Regions from separate parts of the Azospira sp. genome, predicted to be linked through region 2. Evidence: predicted binding sites of a transcription regulator. Region 2 holds the regulator's gene; the other holds the start of a gene.
The links. The regulator sigma-54, encoded in region 2, starts transcription at its own class of promoters, with help from an activator protein. The targets are predictions, from matches to a motif close to TGGCACGCTTNCTGCTNA.
Positions count from the first base shown of each region.

Region 1: OEL49_RS00185 (hydrogenase small subunit) is a predicted target of sigma-54. The motif match lies at 2,109-2,126, and genes of this name have one in related genera.

Region 1 covers NZ_JAOTRW010000002.1:40,363-45,882, forward strand. The annotation lists gene hybA (hydrogenase 2 operon protein HybA) at 1-837, opposite strand, end outside; gene OEL49_RS00185 (hydrogenase small subunit) at 840-2,021, opposite strand; gene OEL49_RS00190 (hypothetical protein) at 2,522-4,363, shown strand; gene OEL49_RS00195 (OmpA family protein) at 4,373-5,092, shown strand; gene OEL49_RS00200 (hypothetical protein) at 5,089-5,520, shown strand, end outside.
Region 2 covers NZ_JAOTRW010000006.1:225,876-231,395, reverse strand. The annotation lists gene hprK (HPr(Ser) kinase/phosphatase) at 1-901, opposite strand, end outside; gene ptsN (PTS IIA-like nitrogen regulatory protein PtsN) at 870-1,355, opposite strand; gene hpf (ribosome hibernation-promoting factor, HPF/YfiA family) at 1,511-1,831, opposite strand; gene OEL49_RS10825 (RNA polymerase factor sigma-54) at 1,846-3,324, opposite strand; gene lptB (LPS export ABC transporter ATP-binding protein) at 3,391-4,137, opposite strand; gene recX (recombination regulator RecX) at 4,203-4,658, opposite strand; gene recA (recombinase RecA) at 4,655-5,520, opposite strand, start outside.

The sequences.
Region 1 (5,520 bases), on a different contig from region 2:
CAGGGGCTTGTGGCCCACCTTCTCGAAGGGCACGGCGGACAGCTTGATCACCTGGGTGCCGCCCACTTCCTTCTCGCCATAGACGTGCTGCACGTAATGGCCCACCACGTTTTCGTAGCTCTGGTCCTTGCCCCCCAGCTGGCCGCGCTGGAACACGGTTTTGGTGCCGGGCTTGAGGGAGAGGCGGCGTTCGGCCTCGGCCTTGAGGTCCGACACCTTGCCGTAGAGGGTGGCGCCGGTGGGGCAGACCTCGGCACAGGCGGCGTACTTGCCTTCCGGCAGGCGGTGGCGGCACAGCTCGCACTTGCCGATCTTGCCGGTGGCGGAGGAGTAGTCGTACTTGGGAATGCCGAAGGGACAGGCGGCAACGCAGTAACGGCAGCCGATGCAGGCGTCGGCGTCGTAGCCGACGATGCCGGTGACCGGGTCCTTGGTCATGGCCGACACCGGGCAGGCCGAGACGCAGGAGGGATCGTTGCAGTGCAGGCAGGAGGTCTTCATGAAGGCGTAGCCGTTGTCCGGATCGTCCTTCGTCTCCATGGTGCCGCTGCGGAACATCTTGATGACGTTGAAGGTCTTGGCAGTGGTATCCAGGGGCGTATCCCACAGCTGTTCAGGCGTGGAGAACTCCGCCGGGTTGCCATTGACCTCCTTGCAGGCGGCGACGCAGGCCTTGCAGCCGACGCACAGGGTGGCGTCGTAGAGCAGGCCCAGGGCGCCCTCGGGCTGGGGATTGTTGTCCCGGGCGCAGGCCGGGCCACTCACCGAAACGGAGACCGCAGCCGCGGCTGCGCCCCCCGCCAGCGTCCCTTTCAGGAAATTGCGACGGGAAGTCATGGTCACACCTTCTCGGCGGGTTTCTGTTCGGAAGACTGCTTGGCCTTCTCGGCCTCCTCGGCGGCGTGGGAGAGACCCAGGTTCTTCGCCACCATGGCCCCGGCCCCGGCGGCGGCCCCGGCCACGGCAGCCAGCACGGCGGCGGCCCCGAGGGAGGCGCCCTTGCCCTGTTCCTCGACGATGCGCGGGAAGGAGGCGGGCGGGGCGTAGGTCATGACCTTGGCGGTCTGGTGGATGGGTTTCTGGAAGCCCACGCCCTGCTCCGTACAGCCGATGCAGGGGTGGCCGCAGGCCACGGGCCAGGTGCCGGCGCCGGCGTCGCCGAAGAGGATGGTGGGACAGTTGGCGTAGGTCTCGGGACCCTTGCAGCCCAGCTTGTACAGGCAGTAGCCCTTGCGGTGGCCCTCGTCGCCGAACTCCATGGCGAAGCGGCCGGCGTCGAAGTGGGCGCGGCGCTCGCAGTTCTCGTGCACCAGGCGGGAATAGGCGAACTTGGGACGGCCCAGCTCATCCACCGGCGGCAGCTGGCCGAAGGTGAGGAAGTGCACCACGGTGGAAAGGAAGTTGTAGGGGTTGGGCGGACAGCCGGGAATGGTCACCACCGGCTTGTCGATGATCTTGTTCACCCCCACGGCCCCGGTGGGGTTGGGGTCGGTGGAAGGCATGCCGCCCCAGGAGGCACAGGAGCCGATGGCGATGATGGCGGCGGCGTCGGTGGCGCATTCCTTGACGATGTCGATGGCGGTCTTGCCGCCCACCTTGCAGTAGATGCCGCCATCCTTGGTCGGGATGGCACCTTCCACCACCAGCAGGTACTGGCCCTTGTTGGCCTTCATGGCGGCCTGCTTGGCGGCCTCGATCTGGTGGCCGGCGGCGGCGAAGAGGGTCTCGTGGTAGTCGAGGGAGATGACGTCGAGAATCAGCTTCTCGATGGTGGGATGCTCGGCCCGCAGCATGGATTCGGTACAGCCGGTGCATTCCTGGAAGTGCAGCCAGATGACGGAGGGGCGCTTCTTCACCGCCACCGCCTCGGCCACCGCGGCCTCGGCCCCGGCCGGCAGGCCCAGGGTGGCGGCCATGGCCGTACAGAACTGGAGGAATTCCCGGCGGCCCATTTCCAGGCGCTTGGCCGCCTCGATGACGTGCTCGTGGATTTCCAGGGACTGGAGTTTTTGCTCTTGCATGGCCTCACCCTCGGTCTGTTGCCCCGTTCCCACGGGGCTATTTGCATGGTTGCGCGGGGATCGCCGCGCCCTTATTGGGGTGGGACGATTACAAGAACCGTGCCAGACAGGGCAAAACCATAACAATCAAGCAGCTACGGAACTCGCGTGAAATGGCGTTTCATAAAGTTGTAAACCTTGCGACGTAACAAAGCCGACACCTGGAAACTTTCTTTCCACTCTGCAAAGATGACAGATGCAAACAGTTCCCACCCAGGCCCTGGCGACGACCACCTCGGACACCCCCTGCCGCCGGGGCAGGCGGCAAGCGCCTCCCGGCCATGCCATGGCTGGAGGCCAGGAACGGCGCCGGCCTCCAGCCACCCCAAACCCGCATCAATCCCGGACCCGCACCGCTCCCCCGCTGCGGTAGCGGAGGCCACCGGCAGCAGCGCCGGGCCGGGGTGCTAGAATCCGGGCTCGTTGCCGCCTTTGCCGACCACCCTGACCCGCCGGGCCCGATGCCTTCCTCCCTCACTTCCCTCCTCGCCGCCACCGACATTCCGGGCCACATGCTGGTCATCGCCCTGCTCCTGGCGGCCATCTGCACCGGTTTCATCTTCCGCTTCGTCCTGCCCGCCCTGGGCCTGGGCCGCCTCTTCCGCCGCACCATCGGGCAGCTGGAGCAGCTGCGGGAGAGCGGCGGCAACCCCGATCCCCAGCAGATCGGCCGCGACATCATGGGCGCCCCGCCCCTGGCCCACCTGTGGCGCGAATACGCCCAGACCCTGCACCCGACCCGCACCGAGGCCGGCCCCCGCTGGCGCGCCACGGCCCTGGCGGAAAGCTTCCTCACCGAACAGGCCCTGGTGGATACGCCCCTGCGGGCCGAGTTCTACAAGCACCTGCCGGGCATCCTCACCGGCATCGGCATCCTCGGCACCTTTTCCGGCCTCATCGTCGGCCTCACCCACTTCGAGGTTTCCGCCAGCGCCGACGTGGTGCGGGGCAGCCTCAGGGAGCTGATCCAGGGCGTCGGCCACGCCTTCAAGATTTCCGCCATCGCCATCGGTCTGGCCATGCTCCTCACCTGGGTCGAAAAATCCCTGGTGGTGGCCCGCTACCGCCAGGTGGAACGCCTCAACCAGCTCATCGACAGTCTCTTCGACACCGGCATCGGCGAGGAATACCTGGCCCGCCTGGTGGGCGCCAGCGAGGGCGCCGCCCAGCAGGCGGCACAACAGGCCGCCCAGCTGCGCCAGGCCCTGGTGGCGGAAATGCGCCAGGCCCTGGCCAGCCTGCTGGAGCAGCAGCAACAGGCCGGCCAGCGCCAGCTGGAGAACATGACGGCGGGCCTGGCCGGCGCCGTCGGCGACAGCATCCGCGCGCCCCTGGAGCGCCTGACCCAGACCCTGGAACGGATGGAGGCCCAGCAGGGCAAGGCGGTGGCCGGCGGCATCAGCCAGGCCCTGGACGGCCTGCTGGGCAATGTGGGTCAGCAGATCGGCGAACAGCTGGGACGCCAGGAGCGGGAGGCGGAGCAGCGCCAGGAGCGCCTGCTGCAAAGCCTGGAAGCCACCGGCCAGCGTTTCGAGGCCAGCAGCCAGCGTCTGGAAAAAGCCATCCAGGAATCCATGGCCCAGCTGGCCGGCCAGCTCGCCCAGCAGGTGGCCGGCGTCTCCGAGGCCATCGGCGGCGGCCAGCAGGCCCAGCAGGAGCGCCTGACGGAGCAGACCGACAAGCTCATGGGCAAGGTGGCCGGCCATCTGCAGGGCGTCACCACGGAACTGAAAAATGCCGCCGCCACCCTGGAAAGCTGCGTCGCCAGCTTCAACCGGGCCGGCAGCCAGGCCATGGGCCAGCTCAGCGCCGGCGCCGAAGCCGTGCAACTGGCCTGCGGCGGTTTCGCCGCCGCCGGGCGCAGCTTCGACCACACCGCCCAGACCGTGGCCGAGGCCGGACGTGCCATCCAGAGCGCCGCCGGCAGCCTGGCCGCCGCCAGCGCCGGCAACGGCCAGCTGCTGGAACAGCAGCACAAGGTCGGCGCCAGCCTACGGGAACTGCTGCAGGAAGTGCAGGGCACGGTGGCCCTGGCCCAGCGGGAGGCCGCCCTCAACAGCGAGGTGGTGGGCCGCCTGGAAAGCGCCGCCCAGTCCCTCGCCCGGGCCGAGCAGCGGGCCGACGTCTATCTGCAGGGCGTCAGCGAGGTCCTGGCCAAGGCCCACGGCGCCTTCGCCGACAACGTGGAGCGTTCCCTCAAGGCCGGCAACGCCCAGTTCCAGCGGGAGCTGGCCGAGGCCGTGGGCTACCTGAAGGACGCCATCGAACACCTGGGCGACGTCCTCGCCGACGGCAAGGGCTAAACCGCCGCCATGATCGGACTCCTGCCCGGCAAGCGCCGCGCCCGCCGCGAGGAAGGGGAAAAGCCCTTCTGGATTTCCTTTTCCGACCTCATGTCGGGCCTCATGGTGCTGTTCCTGGTGGCCATGACCGTGGCCCTACTGGCGGTCACCCACGAGATTTCCGAAAGCGAGCGGGAGAAGACCCGGCGCGAGGAAGACATCCGGGAGGTGCTGCAGCGGGTGCGGGACATGACCCGGGACTTCCCCGGCGTCACCCTGCGCGGCCAGTCCGTGGACTTCGGCGAACGGGCCCGCTTCGACACCAACAGCCACAAGCTCTCCGCCGAGCAGGCCCGCCTGCTGCGGCAACTGGTGCCGAAGATCCTGGCCCTGGCCCGGGACCCGGTGGCCGGTAAATGGCTGAAGCAGATCGTGGTCGAGGGCTTCGCCGATGCCCGGGGCAGCTACCTGTACAACCTCAATCTCAGCCTGCAGCGCTCGGAGCGGGTCCTCTGCGCCCTCCTCGCCAGCCCGGCAGGCAGCGCCGACGCCATCTCGGAGACGGACCAGCAGACGGTGCGGGAACTGTTCCTGGTGGGCGGCTCCTCCTTCAATTTCCAGAAGGCCAGCGCCGAGGAAAGCCGCCGCATCGAACTGCGCCTGGAATTCCGCGATCTCGGCGAACGGGCTCCGGCCCTGCGGCCGCGCCTCCAGGAGGGGGACAGCCGCTGCCCCCTGGATGCCCCGTGAGCCAAACCGGCAGCGACCTGCAGGCCCTCGCCCTGGCCCTGGGGGAGCCCTGCCCCAGGCTGGACCCGGCAGCCGACCCCGCCGATCCGGCGCCCATGACCCGGGCCCTGCAGCGTATTCGCCTGGCCTTCGGCGACAGCGGCGCCCTGGCCGCCTCGCCCCGCTCCGCCCGGGCCCTGCTGGCCTTCCGCAGCGGCGACAGACTGCGCTTCATCGATCTCAAATACCTGTGCCACGCCGTGGACCGGCCCAATCCCTGGGACGGCCGGCGCCTGCTGCAGGACGCCCAGCTCCTGCAACGGCTGCTGCAGCAGGTGGACGCCTGGCAGGGCGAGCCCCGCCGCTTCCGCCAGTGCTACCGGGGCCTGCTGCAGGCCTACAGCGGAGCGGCGGCCGGCCCCGGCCGGACCCTGCTGGGCGATTATCTG
Region 2 (5,520 bases):
GGGTGATGAATTCCTGCATGTTGTCGATGCCGCGCAGCTGCAGGATGCTGTTGCGCACCGCCGCCTCCAGCAGCACCGCCAGGTTGCGCCCGGCAGCCACCGGAATGACCACCTTGCGCACGGCCACGCCGAGGATCTCCTGGGTCTGGGCATCCAGGGGCAGGCGCGGCGCATCCACCCCGGCCACCGGCTTCTGCAGGTGCACGATCAGCTTGAGCTTCATTTTCCGCCGGGAGGCGGTCTCGCCGAAGATGGTGCGGATATTGAGCAGGCCCAGGCCCCGCACTTCGAGGAAGTCCCGCAGCATGCCAGGGCAACGGCCCTCGATGGTGGCGGGGGCGATGCGGGCCAGTTCCACCACGTCGTCGGCGACCAGGCCGTGGCCCCGGGAAATCAGTTCCAGGGCCAGTTCGGACTTGCCGACGCCGGAATCGCCGGTGATGAGGACGCCCATGCCCAGCACGTCCATGAAGACGCCATGCACCGACACCGTGTCCGCCAGGCGGCGGGAAAGGTAGATGCGCAGCAGGTCGATCACGGCCGAGCAGGGTTTGGCGGTGGTGAACAGGGGCGTGCCGGTGCTCTCGCAGCCCTCCAGCACGGCCGGCAGCACTTCCAGTCCCTCGGCGACGATGACGGCGGGGGGCTGGGCGGCGAAGATTTCGTTCATCTGCGCCTTGAGGCGCTCAGGATTGACCCGGCTCAGCCACTGGTACTCGGCGGCGCCGATGACCTGCAGGCGTTCCGGGTGGATCAGGTTGAGGTGGCCGACCACGTCGGCGCCGTAGTTGCCCCGCTCCCGGATCTCGATGGAGCGTTCGGCGCCCTGGGCCGCGACCCAGGTCAGGGACAGCTTGTCCTGGTGGTCCTCAAACAGCTGGCTGATGGAGATTTGCCGCATGGTTCCCCCAGTCGGTGAACAGGCGGTGGGCGTCGTCGGTGTTGTCGCAGGCGCCCAGGGCCTCGCGGAAGGCCCGGTCGGAGAAACGCTGGGCCAGCTCGGAAAGAATCTGCAGATGCTGCTCGGTGGCCTGTTCCGGCACCAGCAGCACGAACATCAGGCCGACAGGCTTGCCGTCGGGGGAATCGAAAGGCACCGGGGCGGACAGGCGCATGAAGGCGCCGGCGGCTTCCTTGAGCCCCTTGATGCGGCCGTGGGGAATGGCAACCCCCTGGCCCAGGCCGGTGGAACCGAGTTTTTCCCGGGCGAAGAGGCTGTCGAAAACCGTGGCCCGGGCGATGCCCAGGTTGTTCTCGAACAGCAGTCCGGCCTGCTCGAATGCCCGCTTCTTGCTGCTGGCTTCGAGGTCCAGCAGGATGTGGGCGGGAGGGAGGAGTTTGGCGATCAGATCCATGGGGCGGGAACCTTCCCCGAACAGCGGGATGGCGGCGGCAGGGCCGGTTGGAGACTGGGATTCAGGCAGGATACCTGGCGAAAAGTGGCGGGATCATAACGGAAAACGACCCCGCCGCCTATGCCTTTCGTCCCAGTCCCGGAGAGGGAATCAGATCACTCTTCGATGTGATTCTTGATGGTGTCGCGGTGGTGATCCTGGGCCTTCTGCTTGTACTTCTGCACCTGGCGGTCCAGCTTGTCGATCAGGGTGTCCACGGCGGCATACAGGTCGGCATCCTCGGCATCCACGTGGATGTCCTTGCCGGGCACGCGCACGGTGACTTCAGCCTTCTGCTTCAGCTTTTCCACGGTGAGGATGACGTTGACGTCGATGACGCTGTCGAAGTGACGCGTAACCCGCTCCAGCTTGGCAGTGACGTAGTCGCGGATCGCCGGGGTGACTTCCAGGTGATGTCCGGTGATGTGCAGGTTCATGGCTCGCTCCTTTTTTAGATGGACTTGCGTAGGTTGGCCGGCGAAATGTTGAGCGCTTCTCTGTATTTTGCAATGGTTCGACGCGCCACAACAATGCCTTGTTGGCCAAGAATTTCGGATATTTGACTGTCCGAAAGGGGTTTTCTGGGGTCTTCGGCCGCCACCAGCTGCTTGATCAGGGCCCGGATGGCGGTGGCCGAACAGGCGCCCCCCGTATCCGTGGCCACATGGCTGCCGAAGAAATACTTGAGTTCGAAAATGCCCCGGGGGGTGGCCATGTACTTCTGGGTCGTCACCCGGGAAACGGTGGATTCGTGCAGGCCCAGGGTTTCGGCGATTTCCCGCAGTACCAGGGGACGCATGGCCACCTCGCCGTGTTCGAAGAACTGGCGCTGGCGGTCCAGGATGGCCTGGGACACGCGCAGGATGGTGTCGAAACGCTGCTGCACGTTCTTGATCAGCCAGCGGGCCTCCTGCAGCTGGCCGGAGAGGCTGGAGCCGCGCTGCTTGGAGAGGATCTCGGCGTAGAGCCGGTTGATGCGCAGGCGCGGGTAGGCGTCCGGATTGATGCTGGCGGTCCACTGGTTGCGCACCTTCTTCACCACCACGTCCGGGGTGATGTAGCGGGCATCCAGGGGCGCGTACTGGGCGCCGGGCCGGGGGTTGAGGCTCTTCACCAGGTTGGTGACGGCGCGCAGGCGCTCGTCGTCGCAGCCCAGCAGCTTCTTCAGCTTGGTGAAGTCCCGGCCGGCCAGCAGTTCCAGGTGATGGCGCACCAGCTTCAGGGCCTGGTCCCGCACCTCGTCGGCCGGCAGGGCTTCCAGCTGCAGGGCCAGGCATTCGCCCGGAGTGCGGGCGCCGACACCGGTCGGGTCCAGGTGCTGCAGGTGGCGCAGGGCGATCTGCAGGTCGTCCAGGTCGATTTCCAGCTCTTCCGGCAGGGCTTCCTGCAGCTCCTCCAGGGGCTGGGTCAGGTAGCCGTCCTCGTCCAGAGCCTCGATCAGGAAGCTGACCAGCTGCCGGTCCCGCTCGGAGAGCTGCATCAGGCCCAGCTGCCAGTTGAGGTGGTCGCGCAGGGAGGTGTTGGCGGCCTGCACTTCCTGGAAGTCGGAATCCTCGTCCTCGTCGCGGGAGGCGGAAGGGTAGCTGCCTTCGGCAAACCAGTCCTCGCCTTCGCCCAGGCTGTCCCGGCTGTCGTCCCGGACTTCTTCGGGGCCGTGACTGTCGGCGCCTTCACCGGATTCGCCGCTATCGCCTTCCCGCGGGCCTTCGGCAGCAGCCTCGGCCGTACTGCCGGCGTATTCGCCTTCGCTCCCGCTGTAGGAGGGCTCGTAGTTCTCGTCCTCGCGCTCCAGCAGGGGGTTTTCCAGCAGATACTTCTCCAACTCCTGCTCCAGCTCGAGCGTCGACAGTTGCAGCAGCCGGATGGACTGCTGCAGCTGTGGCGTCAGGGCCAGGTGCTGCGAGAGTTTGAGTTGGAGGGTTGGTTTCATGGACCCGGGGCCGAAGGGGCCGGCGGCAATGAGCGGGTTGAGGGAAAGACTCGGAGACTGGGCTCGTCAGAGACGGAAGCTCTCGCCCAGATATACTTTTCGGACGTCTTCATTATAAACGATCTCATCCGGGCGGCCAGACGCCAGCACCCGGCCCTCATTGATGATGTAGGCCCGGTCGCAGATGCCCAGGGTCTCACGCACGTTGTGGTCGGTGATGAGCACGCCGATGCTGCGGTCCTTGAGGAAACGGATGATCTTCTGGATTTCCAGCACGGCGATGGGGTCCACGCCGGCGAAGGGCTCATCCAGCAGGATGAAACGGGGAGAGGTAGCCAGGGCCCGGGCGATTTCCACCCGGCGGCGCTCGCCACCGGACAGGGCGGCGGCATTGGAAGCGCGGATGTGGCCGATGTGCAGCTCTTCCAGCAGTTCCTCCAGGCGCAGGTCGATCTCGTGCTTGGGCAGCTTCTGCAGTTCCAGCACGGCGCGGATGTTCTCCTCCACGTTGAGCTTGCGGAAGACGGAAGCCTCCTGGGGCAGGTAGGAAATGCCCAGATGGGCCCGCTTGTGGATGGGGAAGTGGGTCACTTCCTGATTCTGCAGCTGGATGGAGCCGCCGTCGGAGGGCACCAGGCCGACGATCATGTAGAAACAGGTGGTCTTGCCGGCACCGTTGGGGCCCAGCAGGCCGACCACCTCACCGCTGCCCACCTCGAAGGACACGTCATGCACCACGGTGCGGGACTTGTAGCGCTTTTTCAGGTTGTTGGCGGAAAGCTTGGCGATGAGGTCGGGGTTCTGCTCGGACATGGGCTATCGGATTCTATGAATGCGGGGGCGTAAAGGCATTGTGCCAGAGGTGTCGCCCGGGGGTTCTACCAGTCGCTGCCGGACTCGTCGTCCCAGCCGCCCTGCAGCACCTGGCGGACGGTGGCGGCGGCAAAGCCGCGGCTGAGGAGGAAGCGGGTCTGTTTGGCCCGCTCGGCCAGATCGGCGGGCAGGGCGGCAAATTTCTTCTGCCACACTTGGCGCGCCCGTTCCAGCTCGCTGCCGCCCTGGGCCAGGGCCGCGGCGACGGTTTCCTCGGCCACGCCCTTCTGCCGTAGTTCCTGGGCCAGCCGGGCATCGCCGTAGCGGCGGGCGCGGATGGCGACCCTTTCACTGGCATAGCGGGCATCGGAAAGCTGGCGGCGGGCCGCCAGGTCGTCCAGCAGGGCCTCCAGCTCAGCCTCGGATTCTGCGTGGGGCGCCAGCTTGCGGGCCAGTTCGGCCCGGCTGTACTCCCGCCGCGCCAGCAGCCCCAGGGCCCGCTGGCGCAGGCTCGGGGTCATTCTCCGGCTGCGGCCGCCGGGGCGGGGTTGGCCACGCCCAGGGCTTCCCGGATCTTGCCTTCGATTTCCTGGGCAATGGCCGGGTTGGCCTTGAGGAATTCCCGGGAGTTGTCCTTGCCCTGGCCGATTTTCTCGCCCTTGTAGGAGTACCAGGCGCCGGACTTCTCGATCAGCTTGTTGGCCACCCCCAGTTCGATGATCTCGCCCTCGCGGGAGATGCCTTCGCCGTAGAGGATATCGAACAGGGCTTCGCGGAAGGGCGGGGAGACCTTGTTCTTCACCACCTTGACGCGGGTTTCGTTGCCGATCACCTCGTCACCCTTCTTGATGCCGCCGATACGGCGGATATCCAGGCGCACGGAGGCGTAGAACTTGAGCGCGTTGCCGCCGGTGGTGGTTTCCGGGGAACCGAACATCACCCCGATCTTCATGCGGATCTGGTTGATGAAGATGACCAGGGTGTTGGTCTTCTTGATGTTGGCGGTGAGCTTGCGCAGGGCCTGGCTCATCAGGCGGGCGTGCAGGCCCATCATGGAATCGCCCATCTCGCCTTCGATTTCGGCCTTGGGGGTGAGGGCGGCCACGGAGTCCACCACGATCACGTCCACACCGCCGGAACGCACCAGCATGTCGGCGATTTCCAGGGCCTGTTCGCCGTTGTCCGGCTGGGAGATGAGCAGCTCGCCGATGTTCACGCCCAGCTTCTGGGCGTACTGGGGATCGAGGGCGTGTTCCGCGTCGATGAAGGCGGCGGTGCCGCCCAGCTTCTGCATCTCGGCCACGACCTGCAGGGTCAGGGTGGTCTTGCCGGAGGATTCCGGACCGTAGATTTCCACCACCCGGCCCCGGGGCAGGCCGCCCA